DNA from 3 places in the Blastococcus jejuensis genome. Region 2 is predicted to be linked to each of the others. Evidence: predicted binding sites of a transcription regulator. Region 2 holds the regulator's gene; each other region holds the start of a gene.
What was found. Region 2 encodes LexA, which represses DNA repair genes until DNA is damaged. Its sites were predicted from a motif close to TCGAACANNTGTTCGA; they were not measured.
Positions count from the first base shown of each region.

Region 1: the regulator LexA is predicted to act here: its motif matches at 3,282-3,297, upstream of ABD644_RS06755 (HNH endonuclease signature motif containing protein).
Region 3: the regulator LexA is predicted to act here: its motif matches at 4,393-4,408, upstream of dinB (DNA polymerase IV).

Region 1 covers NZ_BAAAVV010000002.1:631,084-640,468, reverse strand. The annotation lists gene ABD644_RS06765 (helix-turn-helix domain-containing protein) at 1-790, shown strand, start outside; gene ABD644_RS06760 (SRPBCC family protein) at 860-1,276, shown strand; gene ABD644_RS06755 (HNH endonuclease signature motif containing protein) at 1,310-3,280, opposite strand; gene ABD644_RS06750 (nitroreductase/quinone reductase family protein) at 3,432-3,899, opposite strand; gene ABD644_RS06745 (NAD(P)/FAD-dependent oxidoreductase) at 3,913-5,049, opposite strand; gene ABD644_RS06740 (NAD(P)/FAD-dependent oxidoreductase) at 5,066-6,271, opposite strand; gene ABD644_RS06735 (rhodanese-like domain-containing protein) at 6,316-7,698, opposite strand; gene ABD644_RS06730 (IclR family transcriptional regulator) at 7,809-8,546, opposite strand; gene ABD644_RS06725 (cupin domain-containing protein) at 8,626-9,385, shown strand, end outside.
Region 2 covers NZ_BAAAVV010000002.1:13,318-22,702, forward strand. The annotation lists gene ABD644_RS03810 (DUF349 domain-containing protein) at 1-783, opposite strand, end outside; gene ABD644_RS03815 (class III extradiol ring-cleavage dioxygenase family protein) at 824-1,546, shown strand; gene miaA (tRNA (adenosine(37)-N6)-dimethylallyltransferase MiaA) at 1,543-2,466, shown strand; gene dapF (diaminopimelate epimerase) at 2,463-3,332, shown strand; gene ABD644_RS03830 (hypothetical protein) at 3,336-3,542, opposite strand; gene hflX (GTPase HflX) at 3,681-5,135, shown strand; gene ABD644_RS03840 (phosphatase PAP2 family protein) at 5,199-5,921, shown strand; gene ABD644_RS03845 (hypothetical protein) at 5,893-6,954, shown strand; gene lexA (transcriptional repressor LexA) at 7,030-7,791, opposite strand; gene ABD644_RS03855 (LysM peptidoglycan-binding domain-containing protein) at 8,007-8,603, shown strand; gene ABD644_RS03860 (hypothetical protein) at 8,765-9,385, shown strand, end outside.
Region 3 covers NZ_BAAAVV010000005.1:264,559-273,943, reverse strand. The annotation lists gene ABD644_RS12795 (class I SAM-dependent methyltransferase) at 1-390, shown strand, start outside; gene ABD644_RS12790 (alkaline phosphatase family protein) at 398-1,597, shown strand; gene ABD644_RS12785 (ferredoxin family protein) at 1,590-2,540, opposite strand; gene ABD644_RS12780 (cupin domain-containing protein) at 2,554-3,795, opposite strand; gene ABD644_RS12775 (hypothetical protein) at 4,056-4,280, shown strand; gene dinB (DNA polymerase IV) at 4,428-5,624, shown strand; gene ABD644_RS12765 (DUF3040 domain-containing protein) at 5,767-6,234, shown strand; gene ABD644_RS12760 (transglutaminase TgpA family protein) at 6,238-8,598, opposite strand; gene ABD644_RS12755 (DUF58 domain-containing protein) at 8,595-9,385, opposite strand, start outside.

The DNA.
Region 1 (9,385 bases), 620 kb from region 2:
CCTCGGGCGCTACGTCGAGTCGGTGTGGCACGCCCGCGGGCAGATCCCCTATGCCCGCGAGCGGATCGCGCCGACCGGCTCGACCGTCGCCGGCATCGTGCTCGGTCCGCCGATCCGCCAGATCCCGGCCGGCGGGTCGCCGTTCCTGGCCGAGACGGGTTTCCTCATCGGCCCGCACGACCGGCCGCTGGTCAACGAACCGACCGGGCGCACCGACTGCGTCGGCGTCGTGACCACGCCGATCGGCTGTGCGGCGGTGTTCGGCGTGCCGCCGGCGACGCTGCGCGGCCAGGTGCGCTCCCTGCTGGACGTCTGGCCGCCAGGGGTGGCGCTGCGCCGCGACCTGCTGACCGGAGACCCGACGACGAAGCTCGACCGCACCGAGGCCGTGCTCACGGCGGGGCTCGACGAATCCGACCGGGCCCTCGACCGCTGCGCCGCGGTCGTGGCGACCCTGGAAGCCGGTCCGGCGCGGCCCGTCGGGGAGATCGCCGCCGAGCTCGGCATCTCGCACGGCCACCTCGACCGCGAGTTCACCCGCGTCGTCGGGCTGGCGCCCCGGACCCTCGCCCGCGTGCTGCGCGTGCGCCGACTCCTCGAGCAGATCGATGTCGAGGAGGCCCTCGTCTGGGGCGACCTGGCTGCCGACCTGGGCTGGTACGACCAGGCGCACCTCGTGCGCGACGTCACCCGCCACACGGGCGTCCCGCCGACGGCGTACGTACGGGCGCAGCGCCGGTTCCTCGCTCCCGCCGAGCAGGCGCCCGGGTTCGTGCCCGACGACGGGTGAAGTCCGTCCAAGACCGGCTGAGGGTCTCCCCGCCACGATGACGCCTCTGCCGCCCGCCGAGGAGACGCGATGACGAGAGCCTTCACCGCCAGCCGCACGTTCGACCGCCCGGCCACCGAGGTGTGGGCGCAGTTGACCGACTGGGAGCACGCGGCCCGGTGGCTCGGCGTGGACGACATCCACCCGGGCGGGCCGACCGCCGTCGGCACCGAACTGGTGTTCCGGGCTCGCGGCAAGAGCCGGCGCAGCGAGATCGTCGCGCTCGACCCCGGCCGATCCATCACGCTGCGCTCGCGGCAGGGCGGCGTCACGGCGGACTACACCTACGCGGTCGAGGCCCAGGGGGCCGGCAGCCGGGCGACGCTCACCGCCGAGGTCCGCACCACCGGCGCGTGGACGCTGCTCGCCCCGGTGATCCGGGCAGCCATCCGGCGCGAGGACGCTCGGCAGCTCGATCGCCTGGCGCAGGCGCTCGCCGGAACGTGAGCCAGGTGCGCCCACGGTGGTTTCCCGGACATCTCAGAACGGGGGTGGATCGGTCGTCGCGGTGAGCCCGGACGGTGTCGTGATGATCAACGTGCCCTCGGCGGTCAGCTCGTAGCACCAGCCGGGCGCCTGGTGCTTGCCGCGGTGGTGACCGGTGCAGAAACCGACAAGGTTCTCGGCCGACGTCGCCCCGTCCGGCCACGACTCCCTGTGGTCCAGCTCGCCGCCCAGCGGCACCCTGCGGCGGCACCCGGGGAACCGGCAGCGACGGTCGCGGGCTCGGACGAATCGGTCGAGCTTCAGGCCGGGCCGGTACGTGCTGGACGCATCGGGCGGGCCCAACCCGCGCCCCGCGACTGCGGCCGCGCGGAGCTCGCGGGCATCGGTGAGGACGAGGAGTGCTCCGGTGAGCGCGTCGGTGACCGCGATCCGCGGCCGGTCGGCCAGCCCGCCGCCGGCGGTGCGGTCGAGCAGCTCGGCGAGCGCGGCCCGTTTCCCGACGCTCGCGTGGGCCAGCGCGCTGATCGCGTCCGTCGCAGCGGACACCCGCCCCGCCGGGGACTGTTCCCAGTCGTCGCGATCGTCGAGGTCGGCGAGCCGCGCCCGCTCCACCGCCCGCCGGGCGGCGGCGAGTCGCCGATCGAGCTCGAGCAGCGAGCGACCGGCCTCCGCGACGCTCCGGTCGGCCAGCGCCCACCAGGGCGTGTCCGGCTCGGTGGCTGTCGCGGCGCGACCATCCATGGGCTGGGCGGCGCCGTCGGGGGCGGCATCGGGGCCGGTGCCGGGGGCGGCGTCGGGGCCGAGCTCCCGCGGGAAGGACTCGTCGTCGGCATCGGGCCAGTCGGCCATCCACTCGGCCTCGGCGGCCCAGTACCGCTCGAGCTGGTCGAGCGGCGGGTCGTCCTCGCCGCCCCACTCCCCGCGCAGGGCCCTCGCCTCGACCTCGGCCCACCACCGCTCGTCGGCCGCGGCCAGGACCAGGCCCGTGACCTCGTCGTCGGGGTCGACGGTGAACTCGGCCGGCGGCACTGCGGTGGCCGGCGTGCTCGGGGAGTCATCCCCCGACCCGTCGTCGGGGAGCAGGCCGAGCCCCTTCGCGAGAGCGCGAACCATCTCGGCCGGCACCGGGTGATCGTTGACCTCGCCGGGCTGGTCACCACCCACGAGGGCGGCAACCGGCGCCACCACCGTCAGCTGGGCCTGGACCGTCGGCAGCTGCGTCTCCCCCGGTCGCAGCACGAGATCGAGCATGCAGTCGGCCATCTTCTGCTGGCGCGTGCGTGGCGGGCCCTCGGTATCGGTGTCGTCGAGCGCGTCGGCGTACCGGCCCAGCGCATCCAGCAACGCTTCGGCCTCCGGCACGGTCAGCAGCGCCTGCAGCATCGCCATCCCGTCGACGGATGCCGGCACGCACCGCACCCCACGGCGAGCCAGCGCCTCCTTCAACTCCTGCGCAGCAGTGCGCACGTTGCGGGCCAGCAACTCACGGCGGATCTTGGAGCCCAGTTGGGCCGGGGTGGTCACCGATCGCCCAGCGATCCACGCCAGCAGGTCCCGCTCCAGCCGCGCACGGACCGCCGCCGCGCCGATCGGGGCCACTTTCTCCAGCAACGGCCACAGGTGACCGACGTGCAGGGAACCCGCCTCGAGCGCCGACAGCACCCCCGGGAGGCGGTGGACAAGCGTCAGCGCCCGGGACACCTGCATCTCGGCAGCAGGGGTCGTGATCGACAGCGCGATCGCCAGTTCCTGCGCCGCCCACTCGCTCACGTCGGCCAGCACCTCTGGACGGCTGGCTCGCCGTTCGGAGCTCATCGCCCCCGGATGGCCGGGTTGGCGGTCTGCCGACGCGGGGCGGGTCGCGGCGAACGCCGCCAGCGCCCGCGCGCGCAGCGCGGTCTGCCGGGCGATCTCCCGATCCGCCGCCTGGGCCGCTCCCAACGGGCCCGACGCCCACCCAACCGTCGGCGCTGTCGGGGCGGGCGCCACGGCGCCGCACTCCATCTCGTCCACGTGTTCGATCGTATGTTCGACCTCTGACAGAAATGCGCTCCATGACGAGGCGATACGAGAATTTCAGCGGCCGAATCTGACTGGCGGTCGCTGCGGGAGAGAAGAGCCGACGGCCAGGCGCGATGGCAGGGAAGGCGTCGGGTCAGTCGCGCGGTTCGAGGACGACGACCGGCGTCATGGTCGACCGCCGGCCGGCGTACCCGTCGAGGTCCGGGTTGATTTCGGCCCAGCGCTGCCACAGCCGGTCCCGCTCCTCCCCCTCGGCCTGGCGCGCGTGCACGGGGCGTGGCTCGGCGCCCGCCAACCGGACGACGGCGTCCGGGTGCTCCTGGAGATTGAGCCACCACGAGGGGTGGCCCTCGTCCCAGCCGTTCATGGCCAGCGCCACGAGATCGGCGCCGTCCTCGAGGTAGCCGATGAGCACGGTGCGCTCCTGACCGGACGTCCGCCCGATGGTCGTGAGGCGCAGCGCACCCCAGCCGCGCTTGTTCGCCGGGGTCCAGAGGAATCGCCCGCCGCTGAGCCGGTGCAGCGCGCGGTGGACGCGCCAGGCCGTGTGCACGAACCATGGCGGCGGCATCCTCGGTGGTCGGGTCGCCGGAGCGCTCATGGCCGTCCCTCCTTCAGTCCACCCCACCGCGCACGGTAGTGGCGAACCACTCCTCGGCGAACAGTCGCTTCGCCGCCCGGAAGTACGGCAGCCAGGGCATCAGCGTGCAGGCGGCCGGCCCGGCACCCGAGGCGGGCCCGGTGAAGTCGCACTGCAGGAACGACGCCGTCTCCCCGGTGTCGAGGAAGCATATCGCCGACATCACCGGGTGCTCGCGCGCGGGCGGTCCACCCGCGACCGCGGCGATCCGGTCGGCGACGAACGCCGCCTCGTGCACGGCGAGCGTGCCCGCCATGCCGACCTTCAGGGAGGCCGACGCGAGGTCGCCGATCACGCTCACGCCCTCGGCGCCGTCCACCCCGAACGACGGGAAGCGCACCACCGGCCAGCCACCAGGGCCGGCCAACGGCGAGTCGGCAACCAGCGAAGGTGGCCGGTGCGGCGGGACGACGAACGCCGCGTCGTAGGGCAGCTCGTCTCCCGAGGCGCTGACCAGGACGCCGGCGTCGACCTCGCTGACCTCGAAGCCGCCGTGGAAGCCGACCCCGGCGTCGGCCAGCAACCGGGTCGCCGCCGCGGACGGTCCCGGGCCGAAGGGCGCCAGCGGCGCGGGCCAGGGGTGGACGACGTCGACGCGGGCGCCGGTCACCCGGCGGATCCGCACCGCGAGGTCGAACACCGCCGGCGGGCAGCGATAGCCCACCCCCGTCGGGCCGACGACCACGCGGTCGCGCGGGCCCAGCCGCGTCAGCGCCGAGGCGCCGGCCAGCGCGCCGTCGAGGGTCCACGGGGCCAGGTCCCCCGACGGCGGCGGCCCCAGCGGCCAGCCGACCTCGGCCCCGAGAGCCAGCACCAGGTCGTCGTACTCGAGATCCCCGAACGAGCCGCGCACCCGACGGCCGGCGACGTCGAGCTGCGTGGCCTCGCCGGTGACCAGCCGGACCGCCGGGTCGAGCAGGTCGCGCAGCGGCCGGCGGAAGGCCTCCGGCTCGGCCTCGCCGAACATGACCGCGACGAAGCCGGGGGCGAAGACGTGGTCGGCCGACCGGTCGACGAGCACGACCTCGAGAGCCGCGCCGTGCTGGGCGAGCCGGTTGGCCGCCGCCAGACCCCCCGCCCCACCCCCGAGGACGACGACGCGACGGCTCACCGGTTTCCCCCTCCGCTCAGGCCAGTCCCCTCAGCATGAGGTTCCAGTACATGAACGGCAGGCCGTACCGCTTGAGCAGCCACATGTCATAGCGCTCGTGCGTGGTGTCGATCATCGGGAAGCTCGGGTGCGGCTGGAGCGTGTAGTCGAACTCGCAGAGCAGCATCCGGTCCCGGGCCGTGGTGATCGGGCACGAGGCGTAGCCGTCGTACTGCGCCGTCGGTGCGCCACCGCCCATCACCGAGAGCAGGTTCGCCACCGCGACCGGCGCCTGCTTCCGGATCGCCGCCCCGGTCTTGGAGTTGGGCGAGGAGCCCGCGTCCCCGAGCGCGAAGACCTCCGGGAAGCGCACGTGCTGCATCGTGTTCTTGTCGATCTCGACGTAGCCGTTCGGGTTGGCCGGGTCGGCCAGTGGCGTGGCCTTGAGCCAGTCCGGCGCCGACTGCGGCGGCACGACGTGCAGGAAGTCGTAGCTGATCGACTCCTTCGTCCCGGCGGCGTTGTCCGTGACGATCGCCGAACGGCCCTCGCCATCGATCTCGGTGACCTCGCTGTTGAGGTGCACCTCGATGCCGTACTTCGCGACCACGCGGTCGAGCTCGTCGGAGAACACCTTCACGCCGAACATCGCCGGCGTCGGGAGCACGAGCACGACCCGGATGTCCTTCAGCACGCCCTGCTCGCGCCAGTAGTCGGCCGCCAGGTAGGCGATCTTCTGCGGGGCCCCGGCGCACTTGATCGGGCCCGCCGGCATGGTGAACACCGCGGTGCCGCTGCGCATGGCCTTGATCCGCGACCAGGTCTTGGGCGCCAGCCCGTACGTGTAGTTGCTCGACACGTGCGGGGTGTCCAGCGCCTCGCTCATGCCGGGGACGCGGTTCCAGTCCAGCTGGATGCCGGGGGCCACGACGAGGTGGTCGTAGGTCACCCGCCGTCCCGACCGGAGCACGACCCGACGGTTCGCCGGATCGATGTCCTCGGCGGCGTCCTGGATCCAGTCGGTGCCCTTCGGCATGACCTTCGCCTCGGGCCGCGCGCTCTCGGCGATCGGCGCGCGGCCGCCGCCGACCAGCGTCCAGAGCGGCTGGTAGTAGTGCGTCGTCGCCGGCTCGATGATGCCGACGTCGTCCTGCCCGGCCCGCTTCAAGCGGGAGGCGACGCTGATGCCGGCGGATCCGCCGCCGACGATCAGGACGCCGTGGTGGGCGTCGGTGGGAGGCATGGGCGGTACTCCTTCGGAACGGTTTCCAGGGTGAGCGGGAGAGATCAGGCGACCTGGCGGTGGGCCAGCGCCCAGGCGTTGAAGCCGCCGAGCAGGTCCGAGACGTCGGACCAGCCGGCCTTGCGCAGCACCGAGGCGGCCACGCTGGAGCGGTAGCCACCGGCGCAGTGGACGACGACCGGGCGGTCCCGCGGGATCTCCTCGAGCCGCTTGGGCAGCTGGGCCAGCGGGATGTTCACCGCGTCGGGGATGGTGCCGGCGATCAGCTCGCCCACGTTCCGGACGTCGACGACGACGGGCGCGACCGGCCGGGCCAGCGCCTCGTCCAGCTCGGGCACGGCCAGGCGACTGGCCCGCACGATCCGCTCCGGGGCACCGAGGAACGCGCCCTCGGGCTCGCGGAGGTAGCCGGCCACCTTGTCGAAGCCGATCCGGGCCAGCCGGACGACGATCTCCTCCTCGCGGTCCTGCGGCGCGACGACGACGATCTCCTCGTCGGGCCGCACGAACATCCCCGCGGTCTCGGCGAACCGCCCGTCCGCGGGCACGTTCACGGCGCCGGGCAGGTGCCCGGCGGCGAACTCCTGGGGCTCGCGCGCGTCGAGCACGAACGCCCCGCCCGCCTGCCGCTCGAGCAGCTCGGCCAGTTCCAGCGGGACCGGCGCGCTTGCCGCGTCGAAGACCTGGTGCTGCTTGCGGTTGAGGATCGCGTCGTAGACGAAGTAGTCCGGCGCCGACGGCTGGCCCTCGGTGACGATCGCGAGGAACTCGTCCTCGGTCATCGGCTGGCAGGCGTAGTTCATGGCCCGCTGCTCGCCGATGGTCGACTGGCGCTCGGTCGAGAGGTTCTTGCCGCAGGCCGAGCCCGCGCCGTGGGCGGGGAACACCCGGACCTCGTCGGGCAGCGCCATCAGCTTGTGCTGCACCGAGTCGTAGAGCATCCGGCCCAGCTCGTCGGCGGTGACCCCGATCGAGGCGAGCAGGTCGGGGCGGCCGACGTCGCCGATGAACAGCGCGTCGCCGGTCAGCACCCCGTAGGGCACCGTGTCACCGGCGTGCTCGAACACCTGCACGCTGATCGACTCCGGCGTGTGCCCGGGCGTCTCCATGATCTGCAGCTGGACGTCGCCCAGCGAGATGCGCTCGCCGTCGGCCAGCTTGCGGATCGGGAAGTCGGCCTCGGCGCGCTGCCCGAAGCCGATCCATGCGCCGGTGGCCTGCGCGAGCTCCAGGTGCCCGGCCAGGAAGTCGGCGTGGAAGTGGGTGTCGATGACCCCGACGATCGTCAGCCCGTGGGCCTCGGCGTCGGCGAGGTACTCGGCGACGTCGCGGCGCGGGTCGACGACGACGGCCTGGCGGGTGGTCTCGTCGCCGACCAGGTAGGAGGCCTGGGACAGGCAGTCGAGGTAGTACTGGGTGAACAACATCGCGGAAGCCCCTCCGGTCGGTGCCAACATCGGAACCGTACCCCCGGGGGTATGCCTTCCCGCAGCGGTCGAAGGTCCCGTCCTCGGGCGACCTTCGCCGCAGCGCGGGGTCAGCCGGCGGCCAGCTCCGCCCCGATCGCCGCCGCGGCGGCGGTCAGCGCCGCCACCCAGCCCGGCAGCCGGTCGCGCGCGAAGCGGACGGTCGGCACGGCCAGCGAGAGGCCGGCGCGCACGGTCGCATCCATCCCGGGCACGGCCACCCCGACGGCGGCCAGCCCCGTCTCGGTCGCCTGGTCGTTGAGCGCGAAACCGCGGCGGCGCACGAGCGCGAGTTCCTTGCGCAGCCGCGGCAGGTCGACGTCGACGCCCTCGAGGAGCGCGTCGCGCTCGCCGTCGGGCAGCCCGGCCAGGATCGCCTTGCCGCCCGACGCCAGGTGGGCGGGCAGCGTCCGCCCGGTCCGGTCGCCCACGCGCAGCACCTGGTCGCACTCGACGGTCGCGACGAACCGGACGTCGGCGCCGGCCAGCACCGCCACGTTGGCGGTCTCCCCCAGGTCGTCGACCAGCCGGCGCAGGTGCGGCAGCGCCACCTCTCGCAGCCGCGCGACCGGCGCCTCGGGGGGTGTCGCCGCCCGCCAGACCGGCCCGGCCCGGTACCGCCGGTCCTCCTGCTGCTCGGCGAAGTCGCGGTACACGAGCATCGCCAGCAGCCGGTGGGCCGTGGAGACCGAGACGCCCAGCCGCTCCGCCGCGTCGGTCACCCGCATCGGCCCCTCCTGCTGCAGCAGCGCCGCCAGCAGCAGGGCCGCGTCGACCGAGGCGATCGCGTACGGCGGCTTGTTCTTCATAGCAGAAAACCGTATCCCCTCCAGCAGAAGATCGGCATGGTGGGGGCACGGACGTCGACCGGAAAGAAGGACCCGAGCGATGAGCACCCCCTCCCCCGTCTCGATCACCGCCGGGGACGGCCCCGGCCAGCCCGAGCGCACGCCGGAGCTCGAGGAGCTCTACCGCGGCTTCGAGAAGGAGCTGCTCGTGCCGCTCTGGACCGAGATCGGCGACCTCATGCCGCACGCCCCGCAGTCGAAGGCGCTGCCGCACTGCTGGCGCTGGTCGGACCTGCTGCCGCTCGCCGAGCGCGCCGGCGAGCTGGTCCCGGTCGGCCGCGGCGGCGAGCGCCGGGCCATCGCGCTGGCCAACCCGGGGCTCGACGGCCGTCCGTTCGCGGCCCCCACCCTCTGGGCGGCGATCCAGTACCTCAACCCGCGCGAGGACGCCCCGGTCCACCGGCACACCCAGAACGCCTTCCGGTTCGTCGTCGAGGGCGAGGGCGTCTGGACCGTGGTGAACGGCGACCCGGTCGCCATGCGCCGCGGCGACTTCCTGCCGCAGGCCGGCTGGAACTGGCACGGCCACCACAACGTCAGCAGCACGCCGATGGCCTGGATCGACGGCCTCGACATCCCGTTCCAGTACTTCGCCGACTCGACCTTCTTCGAGTTCGGGCCCGACGAGGTCGAGGACACCAGCGCGCCCGACCGCTCCCGGTCCGAGCGCCTCTGGGGGCACCCGGGTCTGCGCCCGCTCACCCACCTGCAGCCCACGCCGTCCACCCCGCTGCTGGCCTACCGCTGGGAGCACACCGACCGCGCGCTGGCCGAGCAACTGGCGCTGGAGGCGGAGGGCT
Region 2 (9,385 bases):
CTCGGCGGCGGCCGAGTCGGCGGTGCCGACCATGGCGCGGGCCCGTGCCGCGAGCCCCTCGAGGTCACCGACGGCCGTGGCGGTCGGGATGGACTCGGCCAGCGCCTGTGCCTTGTTCTTGATCTCGGCCGGGTTCCCGGTGTGGGCCTTCAGCCGCGCCTCGAGCAGCGACACCTCGGTGGCGAGGTCGTCGTAGCGGCGGCCGTAGTGGGCCAGCCCGGCCGCCGGCTCACCGGCCTGCCAGGAGCCGACGGCGCGCTCGCCGTCGGCGGTCCGCACGTAGACGGTCCCGTCCTCGTCGACCCGGCCCCATTCGGCGGGATCGCTCGCCGGCGCGGCCGGCGCGTCGGCGGCGGGCGGGTGCGGCGGGGTGGCAGCCGGGCTCGGCGCCGGACCCGGGCCCGGGGTGGGAACCGGTCCGGGGGTGGGAGCGGGTCCCGGGGTGGGAACGGGCGTGGGAACGGGGGCCGGGGCCGCGGGGGCGGCCACCTCGGTGCCGCCGTCCGCCGTGGGGTCGGCCAGTGCCGCGTCCCTGGGGGCGGGCGCGGCCGGCGTGCCGGCCTCGGGTGCGACCGCGTCGGGCGCCGGCTCGGGGGTCGGCGCTGGGGCCGGCTCTGGGTTCACGGCGTCGGGGGCGACAGCCTCGGGTGCGGGGGCCTCGGCCCCCGCGTCGGGGGCCGCTGGTTCGGTGTTCACCGCCTCCGCCACGACAGGTTCGGTGGTCTCCGCATTCGGCGGAGCGGCCTGCTGCACCCCGTTGCCGGGGACGTCCGTGCTCGACACGCTGGGCAGTCTCCCACGGACGGTCCGGGACACTCGTGTCGTGACCACCGACGCCGCCACCCCGGCCACGCGCCCGGCCTCTTCCGTGGCGGTGGCCTTCTGCCCGGCGCCACCGCTGCTGCACCCGGCGGTGGAGGGGCGGGCGGCCGCGGAGACGACGCGGCTCCGGGGTGCCTGCCACGACGCGGTGGCCGCCGTCCTCTCGGTCCGGCCGGACGTGGTGGTGGTGGTCGGCGGCGGAGCGGCCGCCGGCGAGCGATTCGGACCCGGCGACGCCGGGGATCTGCGCGGTTTCGGCGTCGACGTCGAGGTGCCCTTCGACGGGCGCCCGCGGTCCGACGGTCGTCGGCCGCCGCTCCCACACCTGCTCGCGGCCTGGCTGCTCGACGAGGCCGGGTGCACCGCGACCCGCACCGGCGTCGGCCCGGCCGACCTCGGCGCACTCCTGGCGTCCCTCCCGGGCCCCGTGGGTGTCCTCGCCATGGGCGACGGATCGGCCCGGCGGACCGTCAAGGCGCCCGGCTACCTCGATCCGGCGGCCGGCCCGTTCGACGCCGCCGTCGCCGCCGCGCTGGCGGCCGGCGACGCCGCGGCGCTCGCCGCCCTCGACCCGGCCGAGGGGGAGCGGCTGCTCGCGTCCGGCGTCCCGACGTGGCGCGCCGTGGGCGCCGCCCTGGCCGACCGCGCGGTCAGCGCCCGGCTGCGCCTGGACGAGGCGCCCTTCGGCGTGGGCTACCTCGTCGCCGACTGGTGGAGCAGATGAGCGTGCTCCCGCCGGTGGTCGCGGTGGTCGGCCCGACCGCCACCGGCAAGACGGCGCTGGCGGTCGCCCTCGCCCAGCGCCTGGGCGGGGAGGTGGTCAACGCCGACTCGATGCAGCTCTACCGCGGCATGGACATCGGCACCGCGAAGCCCTCGCCCGACGAGCGGGGCGGCATCCCGCACCACCTGCTCGACCTGTGGCACGTCCGCGAGGCGGCGTCCGTGGCCGAGTACCGGCAGCGCGCCCGCGCCGAGATCGACCGGCTGCGGGCGGCCGGCACGGTGCCGCTGCTGGTCGGGGGCTCGGGGCTGTACGTGCGCGCCGTCGTCGACGAGCTGGACTTCCCCGGCACCGATCCCTCCGTCCGGGCGCGCTGGGAGGCGGAGCTCGCCGCCGTCGGCCCGACCGCGCTGCACGCCCGGCTGGCCGGGCTGGACCCGGCGGCCGCGGCCGCGGTGCTGCCCAGCAACGGACGGCGCATCGTGCGCGCGCTCGAGGTGATCGAGCTGACCGGCGGGCCCTTCGCCGCCTCGCTGCCCGAGCCCCGGCCGCACTACCCGGTGGTCGCCGTCGGCCTGGACCGGGACCCCGCCGCGCTCGACGAGCGGGTGGCCCTGCGCGTGGACCGCATGTGGGCGGCCGGCTTCGTCGAGGAGGTGGCGGCGCTGGCCGAGGACGGCCTGCGCGAGGGGCCGACGGCCTCGCGCGCCCTGGGCTACGCGCAGGTGCTGGCGCAGTTCGACGGGAGAATGACCGCCGAGGAGGCGCGCGAGCGCACGGTGAGCACCACCCGCCGGTTCGTGCGCCGGCAACGCTCCTGGTTCCGCCGGGACGCGGCGCTCACCTGGTTCGACGCCGCCCGGCCCGACCTGCTCGACGCCGTCACCAGGCAGATCACCGACCGTACGATCGACCGGTGACGACTCCCCGGGTGCTGATCGGGCACGGCACGGAGAACGACTTCGTCGTCCTGCCCGACCCCGACGGCACCACGTGGCCCGAGCGGCGGCTGGACGAGGCGATGGTCCGCCGGCTCTGCGACCGCCGCGCCGGCCTCGGCGCCGACGGCGTCCTGCGTGTCGTCCGGAGCGTGCACGTGCCCGATGCGGCCGACGTGCTCGGCGGCGACCTCGACGCCTGCGAGTGGTTCATGGACCACCGCAACGCCGACGGGTCGCACGCCGAGATGTGCGGCAACGGCATCCGGCTCTTCCTGCACGTGCTCGTCACCGAGGGACTGCTCGACCGCTCGACCTGCGAGGCCGGCGTCCTGGTCGGTACGCGCGGCGGCCCGCGCCGGGTGGGCGTCGCCTCGGGCGGGGGCTACTGGGTCGACATGGGCCCGGCGCGCGAGTTCGGCGCCGGCGAGGCCCGGGTGGGCGGGCGCGACTTCCGCGGCCGTGCGGTGTCGATGGGCAACCCGCACCTGGCCGCGCTCACCGACGTCGACGTCGACACGCTCGACCTCACCCGTGCGCCGTCGTTCGACACCGACCTGTTCCCCGACGGCGTGAACGTGGAGCTGATCAACGTGGTCGAGCCGGGCGCGCACATCCGGCTGCGGGTGTTCGAGCGAGGCGTGGGGGAGACGCGGTCCTGCGGCACGGGTGCCTGCGCGGCGGCCTACGCGGCCCTGGCCGCCGAGGACCGGTCCGAGGGGACCGTCGTCGTCGACGTGCCCGGGGGCCGGCTGTCGGTGCAGGTGACCCCCGGGACGACGGTGCTCACCGGCCCGGCCGTCGTCGTCGCGGCCGGCGAGCTGTGCGCGGAGTGGCTGGACGCCTGAGGATCAGGCCCGGTCGTCGTCGTCGGTGGGCGCCTCGGGCATCATCGATTCGCCCTCCGTCCCGGGGCTGCCCTTCGGCTCCCCGCGCCCGCTGTCCTGGTCGGGTCCGCCGCCGAACAGGTTGCGCGGCGGGTTGAGGCCCTTGGGGTCGCGGCCCGGGTCGTCGAGCTCCTCGTTCTCGCCCGGCCTGCTCGCTCCGCTCTCGCTCATGGCGTCCTCCTGCGTCGAGGAATCGGTCGTTCCTGCCCTACCCGGTCGACGGCGGGATGCACTCGGGCCTCGGATGTGTTGTAGCCGGTGATGACAACTCAGATGCCTCTTTCCGGGGCACGTGCCACGCTGGAGCCGATGACGACCGCCCCCGAGAGCCTCCCGTTCGACCGGAGCCCCGACCCGACACCCTCCACCGACCGGTGGGAGGAGTCCGACGACACCACCGGCTCCTACGCCCTCGAGGCGCGCGGGGCCCTGCGCCGGGTCGCCGGCCTGTCCACCGAGCTCGCCGACGTCACCGAGGTCGAGTACCGGCAGCTGCGCCTCGAGCGCGTCGTGCTGGTCGGTGTCTGGACAGAGGGCACGCAGGCCGACGCCGACCGTTCCCTGGCCGAGCTCGCGGCCCTCGCCGAGACCGCCGGCTCGCAGGTGCTCGAGGCGGTCAGCCAGCGCCGCGACAAGCCCGACGCCGCCACCTATGTCGGTTCGGGCAAGGCAGCCGAGATCCGCGACATCGTCGCCGCGACCGGGGCCGACACCGTCATCTGCGACGGCGAGCTCACCCCCGGCCAGCTCAACCAGCTGGAGAAGGTGCTCAAGGTCAAGGTCGTCGACCGCACCGCGCTGATCCTCGACATCTTCGCCCAGCACGCCACCAGCCGGGAGGGCAAGGCCCAGGTCGAGCTCGCCCAGATGCAGTACATGCTCCCGCGCCTGCGCGGGTGGGGTGAGTCGATGTCCCGCCAGGCGGGTGGTCGCGTCGCCGGCGGTGGCGGCATCGGTACGCGCGGTCCGGGTGAGACCAAGATCGAGACCGACCGGCGGCGGATCCGGTCGCGGGTGAGCAAGCTGCGCCGGGAGATCGCCGGCATGGCGACCGCCCGCGCCACCCAGCGTTCGAGCCGCGACCGCAATGCCACGCCCAGCGTGGCGATCGCCGGCTACACCAACGCCGGCAAGTCCAGCCTGCTCAACGCGCTGACCGGGGCCGGCGTGCTCGTCGAGAACGCGCTGTTCGCGACCCTCGACCCGACCGTCCGGCGGGCGCAGTCGCCCGACGGCCGCGAGTACACCCTCACCGACACCGTCGGCTTCGTCCGGCACCTGCCCCACCAGCTGGTGGACGCCTTCCGGTCCACGCTGGAGGAGGTCGCCGCCGCCGACCTGCTGCTGCACGTCGTCGACGGGTCCGACCCCGACCCGCTCGGCCAGATCGACGCCGTCCGCGTCGTGCTCGGCGAGATCGACGCCGCGGCCGTGCCCGAGGTCATCGTCGTCAACAAGGTCGACGCGATGAGCGAGGACGACATCCTCACGCTGCGCCGCGCCCTGCCCGGCGCGGCCTGGGTGTCGGCGCGCACGGGGGCGGGGATGGACGCGCTGCGCGAGCTCATCGCCACGCGGCTGCCCCACCCGGAGGTGGACGTCGACGTGCTGGTGCCCTACGACCGCGGCGACCTCGTGGCCCGCGTGCACCGCGACGGCGAGGTGCTCACCGAGACCCACGAGGGCACCGGCACCCGGATGACCGCCCGGGTGGACGGCGCGCTCGCCGCGGCGCTCGAGGAGTTCGCCGTCCCGGTCGGGTGAGGTCCGGGTCAGGCTCCGGCTCGTCCAGGTCACAGGCAGATCACAGGCCGGTACGGTGACCTCGTGACGAGCGGGGTGGTCAGCGACGCCGACGTGCCCGCGCGCACCCGCGGGATCACCGCCGGCCGACCTGCGTGGTGGCTCATCGTCGCCGCGCTGGTCGTCGGCGGGCTCGTCACGGCCGATCTGTTCACCCGCGGCTGGCTGGAGCGGATGGACCTCGAGGTCTCCGAGGTCGTCAGCGACTGGGGACTGCAGGAGTCGATGGCCTACCCGCTGGTCTGGGTGGTCACCCAGCTGGGTGGCCGCGCCACGATCCTCGTCGTGCTGGCCGTGCTGGTCGGGTACCTGGCCTGGCGGCGGCGGACCCTGCTGCCGCTGGTCCGCGTGCTCGTCGCCCTCGCGCTGCTCACCGCGGTCGTCTACGCGGTGAAGTGGGGGACCGGCCGCACCGCGCCCGGCTTCCCGGGTTCCTTCTTCTTCCACGAGGACGGCGCTTCGTTCCCGTCCGGCCACGTCGCCAACGCCGTCCTCATGTGGGGTGTGGCGCGGTGGCAGGCCGTGGAGTACGGCCTGCCGATGCGCGTGCAGCGGGTGTTCTGGTGGCTCAGCCTCGTCGGTCCGGTGGCGACCGGCGTCGCGATGGTCTCCCTGGACTTCCACTGGGTCACCGACGCAGTCGTCGGCGCGTGCGTGGGCATCGTGCTGTTGGGCGTGGTTCACGCACTGGACGCAACCGTTCTGTCACGCTGGGTTCGTGCCCGAGCAGGCCGGCAGACCGCGTAGCGGCGTCCGGGGGCGACTGCTGGCGACCGGAGGTCTCCTCGGCGCCGCACTCGTCCTCGCCTCCGGCATGCCCGCGGCCGCCGAGGACGCCACCGCTCAGGCGGCCGCCGGCGCGCAGGTCCGCTGCCAGATCACCGACCCGCGGCTCGCCGAGCTCTCCGGGCTGGTCGCCGTCCCCGGCCGGCTCCTGGCCATCAACGACGGCGGCGACCAGATCGATCTGTACGTGCTCGACGCCAGTTGCGCCGTGATCGACGTCCACACGACCGCCGTGGACCCGTTCGACCCGGAGGACCTCGCGATCGGCGCCGACGGGACCGTCTGGGTGGCCGACACCGGGGACAACGGCGCGAGCCGGCCGACGATCGCGCTCGTCGCCCTGCGGCCCGACGGGACCACGAACCTCTACCGGCTGACCTACCCGGACGGCCCGCACGACGCCGAGGCCCTGCTGCTCGCCCCGGACGGGACGCCGTACGTCGTCACCAAGGAGGTGCTGGGGGCCAGCTCGGTGTACCGGCCGGCGGCGCCGCTGGTCGACGGCGGGACGATGCCACTCGCCAGGGTCGCCTCGGTGGCCATGACCCTGACCGGCACGCCCGGTGGTCCGGTCGGCCGCGCCGGGCAGCTGCTGGTCACGGGGGGAGCGGTCGCGGGCAACGGGCATCACCTGGCCCTGCGGACCTACACCGACGCCTACGTCTGGCCGCTGACCGGATCCGACGTGGTCGCGGCGCTGGCGGCCGAACCGGTCCGCGTCCCGTTGCCGGACTCCCCGCAGGGGGAGGCGATCAGCTTCACCGAGGACGGTTCCGCGCTGGTGGTGGCCAGTGAGGGCACCCCGAGCGACCTGACCGTCGTCCCGGTCGTGAGCGGCCTGCCCGCCCCCGGCACCACGGCCACCGGGCCCACGCCGAGCCTGACCGACTTCACGAGCTCGGGGCTCTCACCGATCACCTCGGCGGTGATCGCCGCGCTGACGGCCACCGTGCTGGTGTGGCTGGGCGGACTGTTCCGGCGCCGCCGGCCCTGAGTCTGACGGCAGCGAGCCGGACGGCGCCGGGCCGGACAGCGCCGGGCCGGACAGCACCGGGCCGGCGGCCGGGTGTCAGACCCGGCGGAGGACGCTGACCACGCGCCCCAGCACGGTCGCGTCGTCGCCCGGGATGGGCTCGTACGCCGGGTTGTGCGGGAGCAGCCAGACGTGCCCGTCGCGGCGCTTGTACGTCTTGACGGTGGCCTCGCCGTCGATCATCGCGGCGACGATCTCGCCGTTCTCCGCCGTCGGCTGCTGGCGCACGACCACCCAGTCGCCGTCGCAGATCGCCGCCTCGATCATCGAGTCGCCGGTGACCTTCAGCATGAACAGCGTGCCCTCGCCGACCAGCTCGCGGGGGAGCGGGAAGACGTCCTCGACCGCCTGCTCGGCGAGCACCGGACCGCCGGCCGCGATCCGGCCGACGAGCGGAACGTAGGTCGGCGCGGAGACGTCGACGCCCTCGGGGACGCCCGGCAGCTCGGTGACCGTGGCGCTGGCGTGCGGCGAGTCGTCGGGGAGCCGGACGTCGAGCGCGCGCGGGCGGTTGGGGTCGCGCCGCAGCCAGCCCTTCTTCTGCAGGACGGAGAGCTGGTGGGCGACCGACGACGCCGAGGAGAGACCGACCGCCTCGCCGATCTCCCGGACCGACGGGGGATAGCCGCGCCGCTCGATCGAGTCGCGGATGACCTCCAGGACCCGGCGCTGCCGCTGGGTCAGGCCGTCGCCGTCGGCGCCCCGGTCGGGGAACGAACGGACGGTCGCCGTCCCGGATGCCGCCGTGGCGTCCCCGGGCGGCTTCCGGCCGCCCGACGTCCCGTTCTTCTCCGCCACGTCGCCTCCTCGTCGGCTGCTCGCGCAGCGCCGGTGATCTCTCGCAGGAACCGTAGCGCGGCGACCCGCTCGGATCAAACACATGTTCGAAGTCGTGCCGTGTCCTGTCGCTTTCGTCGGACCCGTGCGGTAGACATCGAACAGTCGTTCGAATCGAACACGCGTTCGAGGGTGGCGGCGACGACGGGTGTTCGGCGGGTCGGGAGGAGACGGTCATGGGATGCGTGCAGGAAGCCGTGCTGGAGTTCGACGAAGCGGTGCAGGCGCCGTGGCGTCCCCGGTTGGTGTCCGATCCCGTCGAGCCGGCGGCTCCGACCCTGCGCACGGTCCGCCCCCACCCGTCGCGCCGCAGCCCGTCCCGGGTGGGCGTGTGCCGGCCGCCGGCGGCGCCCGCGCGGCCGACCGCTCCGGTCCGCCGCGGCCCCGTCCGGCGGGGCGCGCCCGACCTGGCCGCACGACCTGATCGCGACGGGCCGGGCCGTCCCCGCGCCGCGCGTCGGGCACCGGCGGGTCCGTCGATCGCCCGGCGCGTGCGGCTCACCCGCCGGGCCCGCCGGCTCGCGGTGGTGCTGGCGCTGGCGGGGGCGGTGGCCCTCGGGTCGTGGCTCGGCCCGCTCCTCTCGGGCGACGAGGGCGGCCTCCGGCTGGCCGGGGTGTCCAGCGTCGTGGTCCAGGAGGGCGACACGCTGTGGTCGATCGCCACGTCCCTCGACGGCGAGGGCGACGTGCGCGCGGTGATCGACGAGATCCAGCGGATGAACGGGCTCGAGGGCGCCGACCTCGTGCCCGGCCAGGTTCTCCAGCTCCCGTGAGCGGGGGTGAGGCGCGGCGCGACGGGCTGCCCGGCTCGGCATCGGCAGTCCCGGGCGGTGTCGCCACGGCAACACCTCTACAACCTGAGCGGCCGACTTCGTCAACCCTCTGTGTGGGCGTCTTCACCCTCTGTGGTGGCTCGGACGCTTACGGTCGTCACGTGTCAGGCGCCATGGAAAGTCGTGCAGCGGTGTTCACCAGTCAGCCCCAGGCGGTCGAGGTCTATCAGGCCGGGGCGTGGTGGGCCGGTGAGCTGCTCGGCTGGCGGCACGCCCCCGACGGGTCCTGCCAGGTGTGGGTCCGTGTGGTCCTGGGTGGGGTCGAGGAGACCGCCTGGACCGACCTCGCCGGTCTGCGGCTGCCCGAGCGGCACCTCGCCGTGGCCCCGGAGCCCTCCGTCGCGGCCGACCCGGTCACCCAGAAGCTGCCCCGGGCCACCGCGTCCCGGTCCCAGCGCCCGAGCGTGTCCGACGCGACGGCGAGCCTGCCGATGGTGCGCGACCTCTCCGTCGTCCAGGGCGGTGCGCCTGCGCGGCCGGGAGGCCGGCGCCGCGCGCCCGAGACGGGCGAGGTCCCGGCGGTGGGGTCCGTGGCGGTCACCCGTCCCGGTGGCCGTCGTCGGGCGCCCGAGACGGCCGAGACGCCTGCGGTGAGGCCCGGCGGTCGTCGGCGAGCCCCCGAGACCGGCGAGATGGCCGCCGTGCGGGCGTCGCTCCCGCCCGCCGCCGGGCGTCATCGTGCCGCGGACACCGGGCTGCTCCCGGTCGTGACCGATGCGGGC
Region 3 (9,385 bases), on a different contig from region 2:
CCGGCGGTCACCCTCCGCGAGATCGCCGGCGCCCTGCGGCCGGGCGGCCAGGTGAGTGTGGCGACGGCGAACCGAGCAGGTGCCGTCCTCGCCCGCGCCCTGGGCGGCCATCCCCGCGAGGCGCTGGCGCTGCTGGCCGACCAGGACCCCACGCCGGGCCGGGCCCGCCCCGCCCGCCGCCGGTTCGACCCCGCGGGCCTGCTGGCCCTCGTGCGGTCGGCCGGGCTCGAGCCCGGTCCGTGGCGCGGCGTGTCCGTGGTCGCCGATCTGCTGGAGGCCAGCTCGGACGCCGCCCCCGACGCCGTCCGCACGCTGGAGCTCGCGCTGGCCGAGGCCTCGCCCTACCGCGACGTGGCGGCCGGCCTGCACGTCCTCGCCGCCCGCAAGTGAGCCGCCCATGAGCGGCCAGGGCGGGGACCACCCGGGTGCCAGCCTGCCGGCGGACCTGCACCAGCCCGCCTACGGCTCGGCCTCGCTCGCCGACGTGCTGCCCGGGGTCGGGGCCGCGCTCGGCGTCCGCGTCGAGCGCGACGGGCTGCCGGCCGACCCGCTGGGACTGACCGCCGCGCTGAGCGGGGCGCGGCGCGTCGCCGTCCTCCTGGTCGACGGTCTCGGGGCCGACCTGATCCGCGCGCACGCGGACCTCGCGCCGACCCTCGCCGCGATGAGCGGCCCCGCCGGCGACCTGTCCGCGCCGTGCCCGAGTACCACCCCGGTCAGCCTCGCCACCCTCGGCACCGGCATGCCGCCGGGCGCCCACGGCATCCTCGGCTTCGTCACCGCCGTCCCGGGGGAGGAGCGCACCCTCAACCACGTCCAGTGGGGTGACGACCCCGACCCGGCCGCCTGGCAGGCGCGACCGACCGTCTTCGAGCAGGCCGCCGCCGACGGCGTCGAGGTGACCGCGGTCGGCCCCTACCTCTACAAGGGCTCCGGTCTCACCCGCGCCGTCTACCGCGGAGCCCACTACCCCGGGTCGGTCGGGCCCGGCGACCTGTCCGCGCAGATGGGACACGCGCTCACGGCGGCACCCCGCGCGCTCGTCTACGGCTACCTGGCCGAACTCGACCTGACCGGGCACGTCCGCGGTGTGGACTCCGACGCCTGGCGGGCGCAGCTCGCGCTGATCGACCGCATCGTCGAGCAGGTGGTCGACACGTTGCCCGCCGACGCCGCCCTCCTGATCACCGCGGACCAGGGGATGCTCGACATCCCGGCCTCGACGCGGGTCGATCTCGACTCCGAGCCCGCCCTCGACGAGGGGGTCCGCCTGCTCGCGGGGGAGCCCCGCGCCCGCTACGTGCACGCGGTCGACGGTGCCGCGGACGACGTGCTGGCGGCATGGAGCACCGTCCTGGGCGACCGCGCCTGGGTGACCTCGCGGGACGAGGCCATCGCCAGCGGTGTGTTCGGCCGGGTCGACGACGCGCTGGCCGCCCGCATCGGCGACGTCGTCGCTCTCGCCCGCGGCACCTGGGCGTTCACCGCCACCGAGCGCGAGCCCGGCCCCAGCCGGCTGATCGGCTACCACGGCTCGATCACCGCGACCGAGACCGCGATCCCGCTGCTGCTCGCCCGCGGGGCAGCCCTCAGCTGAGATCTGCGCCCAGCGTCACGTGCCAGGTGCGCGAGTGGGCGGCGTGCGTGGCCCGGCAGGTCAGGTGCACCGCCTCCACCGACGGGCGGCTCTCCACCGCGGCCACGACGTCGCCGGACGGCCCGGCGAGGGTGACCACCCACCGCTCGACCTCCTCGCCGGGGCGGGTGAGCTGCCGGACCGCCACCACGGGGAGGTCGTCGATGCCGAGCAGGCCCAGGGTCCGCCGGGCCTCGTGCTGGGCCGCCTGCGCCGGCGGCGGCACCCCGGCGCGCCCCCGCAGCCACGGCAGCGCCACCTGGCCCCGGCTGTGCGCGGCGACCAGGTCGGCGCCGTCGCCGGGCACCTGCCCGTAGTAGAAGCCGTACGGCAGCACCACGGCGTTCGCGGCGAACCGGTCGCCGCCCAGGTGGCTGCATTCCCACACGTCGGCGGGACCCGGCGCCGGCAGCGTCCGGGCCAGCGGCCGCCCGCGCAGCGCGCAGCAGGCGTCGTGGCCGCCGTGCGTGCACACCAGGTAGACCGGGCCGCTGGCCGGCTCGCCCACCGAGCCGTCCCAGGGCGCGTCGAGCAGGTCGGCGTCCCTCGAGCGCACCGACCACCAGAGGCCCTCGCGTCCCGGGTGGCTGTCGGCGTATGCCCACCGCCGGCCCGAGTCGGCGAGGCGGCCGCCCGGCCGCCGGACGAGCAGCAGCCGCACGTTCTCCGCCCGGGACCGGCGGGCCAGGGCGGGCGCGACGAGACGGTCGAAGCGCGACTCGGCCAGCGCGTCCCGCCCCCACGGCCCGGGCTGCTCGATCAGCACCCACCGCTGGGCCGGCGCCGCCGTCGCGACGGGGGAGTCCCCGCGCGACAGCGCCTGCACCGAGCAGCGGCTGTCGTCCAGCCGGCCGAGCGGCCGGACCGGGACGGCGGGAGCGTCGGCAGGGGAGCCGCCCGTCACGCCTCCGACCGGCTCATCGGTCGCTCCCGTTCGCGTCCCCACGGCTCCCATCGTGCCTGGCGGCCCGATCGGGTCCGTCGGGGACCGTGGCGATCGCGTCGGTGACCAGTCGTCGGGCCAGCGTCATCCGGTCGTCGGGGTCCAGCCCGGGCAGGTCGCCCACCTTGAGCTCGCCCACGGCCAGCAGCTCGGTCAGTGCGGCGCGCACCTCGCCGGGGAAGGTGTGCGTGCGGCGCCCGGCCAGCAGCTCGACGCGGCCCTCGGTGCCGTCGCGGAGCGCGCAGCGCAGCCGGCGGCGCATCCGGAGCACCGAGTCCGACGTCAGCGCCGCGGCGGCCGAGGCCTGGGCCAGCGGTGCCACCGGCTCGGGGCGCACCTGCGCCCAGGTGCGGGCCCGCAGCCGCTCGGCCACCTCGGCCGGGTCGACCCGGTCCAGCCATGCGCGCAGCGCGCCGAGCACCTCCCCGATGTCGGCCTCGAGGGTCGCGGGGTCGGCGAGGTCCACGCCGAGCGGGAACGAGCCGCGCAGCTCGGGGTCGTCGGTGGCCAGCGACCGCACCAGGTCGAGGGCGGCCTCGGCCGCGGCCCAGCGGGTCACGGAGTGGACGCCGACGGTCAGGTGGGCGCTGATCTCGCCGAGCGCCGTCGCCGAGTGCAGGAAGCCGCGGGGGAGGTAGAGGGCGTCACCGGGGCGCAGGACGGCGTCGACGACCGGCTCGCCCTCCGCGGCCGCGGCCACCGCGGCGGCGCGGTCGTTCCACGGCTGGGTGCGCAGCGGGTCGCGGAGCACCGGCTCGTGGATCCGCCAGTGCTTCTCGCCGGCCACCTGGAGCACGAAGACGTCGTGCACGTCGTAGTGCGGGCTGAAACCGCGCGAGGACGGCGGCGTGATGTAGGCGTTGACCTGGGTGGGGTGGCCCAGGTCGGCGGCCAGCTGGTCGGCGAACTCGATCAGCGGCGGCCAGAGGCGGTGCAGCCCCTGCAGGACGACGGTGCTGCCGTCGGCGAACAGGCGCAGTACCGCGTCGGAGGACACCTGGTCGGCGATCTCCGCGCCGGCGCCTCCGGAGGAGGTGAACCGCTTCGGGTCGACGACGGCGCCGTCCTTGGCGATGCGCAGGAACGGGGTGCGCAGGCCACGGGTCGAGAGCAGCTCGTCGACGGCCGCGAGGTCGAGCAGGTCGGTGAAGGAGTCGCCGGTGTCGGCGGCCCGGGTCAGCAGGGGGCGGCGGGCCCAGTACTGCTCCGCGAACACCTCCGGGTCGAGGTTCGTGCACCGCCGCAGGGCCGGGCGGAGCGCATGCTCCGCCCGGTCCTGCGAGGTCGGGTTCTCGGTCAGGCGGAACCGTCCGCGCCGCCGTCGGCACCGCCGTCTGCGCCACCGTCTGCGCCACCGTCTGCGCCACCGTCTGCGCCACCGTCGGCGCCACCGTCGGCACCGCCGTCAGCGCCACCGTCGGCACCGCCGTCCGCTCCACCGTCGGCACCGCCGTCCGCGCCACCGTCCGCCGGGCCGTGCGCACCGCTGTCGGCACCGCCGTCAGCGCCACCGTCGGCCCCGCCGTCAGCTCCGCCGTCGGCCGGGCCCTCCGTGCTGGTCATGTCGTCGTCGTCGAGTGCCATGTCATCTCCGATCCGGTCGTCGCGCCGGCCGCGGTCCTGCGGTCCGATCGGGCGCTGTCCACCGATGACGATCATGCCCATCCGAGCCGCCGGACGCAGGCCGGAACGGTGCGGTGATCCGCGCTCGGGACCGTTCGTGCGCACCGGCGTCCTCGATCGTGGTCGTGGGTTGGTTGCCCGCGCGCCGAACCGGGCCGCGGCCGCCGGGGGGCGTTACTCTCCTCCTGAGTCGAACAGGTGTTCGACGTGTCGAGGAGGTGGCAGGTGACCGGCGGCCGGGCGGCGGGGTGCACCGTGCTGCACGTCGACATGGACGCCTTCTTCGCCAGCGTCGAGGTGCGCCGGCGCCCCGAGCTGGCCGGCACCCCGGTGATCGTCGGGGGCGCGGGCAACCGGGGGGTGGTCACCTCGGCCACCTACGAGGCGCGCCGCTACGGGGTGCACGCGGCGATGCCGACCTCCCGCGCGCTGCGGCTGTGCCCGACGGCGACGGTGCTGCCGGGTGACCTGGCGCTCTACGCCGAGGTCTCCCGGTCGGTCATGGCGCTGTTCCGCTCGATCACCCCGCTCGTGGAGCCGTTGAGCCTGGACGAGGCGTTCCTCGACGTCCGCGGATCCCGCCGCCGGCTGGGCGACGCGGCGGAGATCGGTGAGTACCTGCGCGCCCGGGTCTTCGACGAGCAGGGCATCACCTGCTCGGTCGGCGTGGCCGGCACCAAGTTCGTCGCCAAGCTCGCCTCGACGTCGGCCAAGCCCGACGGTCTGCGCGTCGTCCGTCCCGCGGAGGTCATGGACTTCCTGCACCCGTTGCCGGTCGGCGCGCTGTGGGGGGTGGGCCCGAAGACCGAGGAGGTCCTGCTCCGGCTGGGCCTGCGAACCGTCGGCGACCTGGCGCACGTGCCGGCCAAGACCCTGCAGCGGGCGCTGGGCTCGGCGGCCGGCAGCCATCTGCACGATCTGGCGTGGGGGCGCGACCCGCGGCGGGTGGTCCCCGACGAGCCGGAGAAGTCCACCGGCCACGAGGAGACCTTCGGTACCGACATCGACGATCCCGTGGTCATCCACCGGGAACTGCTGCTGCTGTCCGAGCGCACGGCGGGCCGGCTGCGTTCCGGGGGGTGGCTGACCCGCACGGTGAGCATCAAGGTGCGCTTCGCCGACTTCGCCACCATCACCCGCAGTCGCACGCTCGACGTCCCGACCGACGTGGGCAAGGAGATCTACGACACCGCGCGCGGGCTCTTCGACGCGCTCGGGCTGGACCGGGCGCGGATCCGGCTCGTCGGCGTGCGGGCCGAGCGGCTGGTCGAGGCCGACACGGCGCCCCAGCAGCTCGAGCTGGGGGCGCGCGAGCACGGCCGCCGGGAGGCCGAGCTCGCCGCCGACCGGGCCGCCCGGCGGTTCGGGGCCGGCGCCGTCCGGCCGGCGACCCTGCTGCACCGCGACCGCCGACCCGGCTGACCTGCGCGGACGACGTTCCCCAGAGGTGTCGAAGGTCCCGCCGGGCCACCGACGAACGCCACTCGGAGGAGTGACCAAACGATGATCCTGGGGCACCGCCGCACGGCCGCCTTTCGCTGCCTGCAAACGGCTCGTATCCTCGATGTCACCGCCGGAGGGTGCCTCCGACGGCCATGGCTCCGCCCACCTGGAGGTCGACGTGCCGCTCTCCGAGCACGAGCAGCGTCTGCTGGAGCAGATCGAGCGTGCACTCGTCGATGACGATCCGAAGTTCGCGTCGACCGTCCGTACCGGTGACCGGCGCCTCAAGGCGCGCCGGAAGCTACAGCTGGGCGCTCTCCTCGTCCTGGTCGGCTTCGCCGTCCTGGTCGGTGGCGCGGTGGCCCGGTCGGTGCCGCTCGGGGTGCTCGGTTTCCTGATCGCCTTCGCCGGCGTCGCCCTCGGCGTCTTCCACTACAAGGCCGCCACCGGTGCCGTCGAGGCCGGCGGTGGGCCCGTCGGTGGCCGCGGCTCGACCTCGTCGGGCCGCTCCGGCCGCGGTGGCCGCTCTGGGAAGCAGCCGCTGAAGAGCCGCCTCGAGGAGCGTTTCCGCCGCCGCTACGACCAGTAGCCCTCAGACCGTCCGCGAGCGGCGGCCGCCGAGCAGCACCGGACGGCGGTCGAGCCAGCCGGCCACCCGGTCGCGGACGGCGGCCCGCAACGAGGCCGGCCAGCCCAGCGCCAGTGCGCGGGTGCGGGGGGAGGACGCCCCGAGCAACCCGCGCCGCGCCGTCCGCAGCGCCTCGAGCAGCTCCGGCCCCGCGACGTCCCGGCCGGCCGGCCCGTAGCTCGCCGCCTCCTCGGCCCGCGCGAGCCGTGCGACGGCGTCCCCGACCGCGGGGTCGGCCGTGCGTGCTGCGCCGGCCAGCTCGCGCGCGGTCTGCCGCGGCGTCCACGCCGGGTTGCGGGGGAGTCCCAGGTCGAGCGCGGTCGCGGTCAGCTCGTCCCACAGGGCTCCCGCGCTGCCGTCGGCGATGCGGCGCCGGCGCTGCCAGGTCCGTGCCCCCGCAGGCAGCGCGAGGAGGCCGGCGACCAGCAGGACCGCGCCGGCGACCGGCAGGAGCGTGCTCAGCGGGCCGGTCTCGGAGGCGTTCCCGGGGGTGGTCGGCACGGGCTCGTTCGCGCGGTCCTCGCGCGGCACGTTCGGCAGCGGAGCCGCGGTCGGCACCGGTTCGTCGACGCCGGGATCGGCGGTCGGTCCGCCCACCCGCGGCGCCCAGGGCAGGTCCACGGCGCGATCGGCGGCGATCGGCGTCGGGTCGAAGGGCACCCAGCCGAGCCCGGCGAAGTAGACCTCGACCCACGCGTGCGCGTCGTCGCTGGTGACCACCCGGCTGCCGTCGGAGCGTTCGCTGCCCGGGGTGTAGCCCAGCACCACCCGCGCGGGCACCCCGGCGACCCGCACCAGCGCCGCCATGACCCCGGCGTACTGCTCGCAGTAGCCGCGCTTGAGCCGGAGGAAGTCGACGAGGTCGTCGCCGCTCGTGCCCGGGGCCGTGGACAGGCTGTAGATGAAGCCGTTGGCCCGATTGGTCAGGTGGTCCAGGATCGCGCGGACCCGCTGGTAGGGCCCTTCGGCTCCCGCGGTGAGCTCGGTGACCAGGTCGGTGACCGTCGCGTCGAGGGGGGGCAGCGCCGTGTAGCGGTCCTGGATCTCGTCACCGGGCGGCAGCTGGGGCGCTGCGGCGAGCACGTCCGCCGACGGTCGCGCCTCCAGGGCGGACACCGAGTAGCTGACGCCGGCCGTGGTCACCTCGCGGCCGTAGATCGTCGCGGTGGCCGGGTCGAAGCGCCAGCTCTCGTCGCTGCCGTCGTCCATGCGCACCGACAGCGGGTTGCCGGGGACCGGGAGGAAGCGGTCGTCGTGCCGGATGCTCCGGATGCGGGCATCGACCGGCCGCGCCTCTCCCGGATCCGGCGGTGGGGCCAGCCGCTCGTCCTCGGCGATGGAGGTCTCGCCGGCCAGGTTGCTCAAGGTCCAGCCGGCCTCGATGTCGAACTGGTCCAGCGCCACCGCGCGCAGGTAGCCCGGGTCGTCGACCGACGTGCTGATCCGGAACAGGTCGATCGGCTCGGGCAGCGTGAGCTGGCCGCGCAGCTCGGCGACCGGGTCGAGCGCCGTGCCCGTGCTCCCGCCGGTGCCGCCTCCCAGGCCGGTGGCCAGGGAACCCTCGGCCAGGGTCGGGACGACGGCGCCGACGACGAGGCCGGTGATCAGCGCCGAGAACCCGATGCGCGCGGCCGCGACCGTGCCGGTGCCGGGACGCAGCCCGCCGCCGCGGCTGCGTGCGGACCGCTCCCGGTCGGCCAGCCGCCGGTGCTGGTCGGTCCACAGCAGGAGGGCCAGGCCCGCCGCGGGCGCGGCGACCGGGAGCAGCCCGATGCCGCCGGTGATCGTGCCGACCGGCACGCAGTAGAGGACGAGCAGCCCGAGCCCCGCGACCGCCGCCTGCCGCCCCGCCACGGCGACGAGGTCGACGATGACGGCGACGAACCCGACGAGCAGCGTGGTCAGCGACACCAGCCCGGTCAGCGCCAGCGCGGGGGGCGCCTGCTCGCGCACCTCGGCCGCGCCGTCGGCGAGCACGCCGAGGACCTCCGTGAGGCTCGCCGGGGTGGGCAGCAGGCCGAGCAACGCCCCGCCCGGCGCGTACAGGGCGGACAGCAGACCCGCCAGCAGCACGAGCTGACCGACGGGCACCAGGATCACGCCGAGCCCCGCCACGCGGTCGGGCACCGGGCGCCCGCGGGAGAGCCACGACCAGAGAACCGGTCCACCGCCGCGGAGCAGGAGGCCCCCGGCGAGGACGACGAGCACGGCGGCCAGGGCCGGCGGGAACCAGCGGCCGGTGGCGAAGACCGGACGCAGCGCGAGCGCACCCAGCAGCGTGGCCAGCGCCGCGGTCACCGCCGTCCGGACGTCCGCGCGGGTCATGCCGGCACCCCCAACCCGCCGGGCACGGACGGGGCGGCGGCGACGGGCCCGCCGAGCGAGGCCCACACGTCGGCGACCGACAGGTCGGCGCCTGCGGTTGCCACCTGCCAGCCAGCGGCCCGCAGCAGCCTCGCGGCGTCCTCCCGTTGCCGGTCGAGCGTCTCCCGGGAGGCGGCCGACAGCGCCCGCCGACCGCGGGCCGGGCCGGCGGCCCAGCTGCCGAGGTCGGCGAGGATCGCGAAGTCTCGCGTCGGCCCGGATCGCGCGCGCACCAGGTCGACGACGTCGTCGGGCCCGACCGCACCGAGGAGGCAGACGACCGGCCCCTCCCCGGCGGCCCGGCCCAGCTGCTCGATGCCGTGCGCGAGGGACGGGACGCGGGACGGGCCGACCGTCGCGAGGCGGTCGAGCAGGTCGTCGGGGGTCAGCCGGCCCCGGCCCGTCGTGGGGACCAGCTCGCCGACGTCGGTGACCAGGCGCAGCGCCGCCCCCCGGCGGGCCAGCATGGTGCCGATGCTCGCCGCCGCCTCGACCAGCCACTCGAGGCTGTCGGGGGGCGGGCAGTCGTCGCCGGCCGGGCCGGTCGCGGGGAGTTCCGTCGCGCGGCCGGCCACGACGTGGGCCCGTGACCGCGTGTCGAGGAAGAGGGTCGCCTGCGCCCGCCAGGGACGCTCCTCCAGGCGAACCATGAGCTCGCCCACGCGGGCGGTGGCCCGCCAGTGCACCTTGCGTAGGTCGTCGCCGTGGCGGTACTCGCGGGTGCTCACGTCGTCCTCGCCGTGGACGG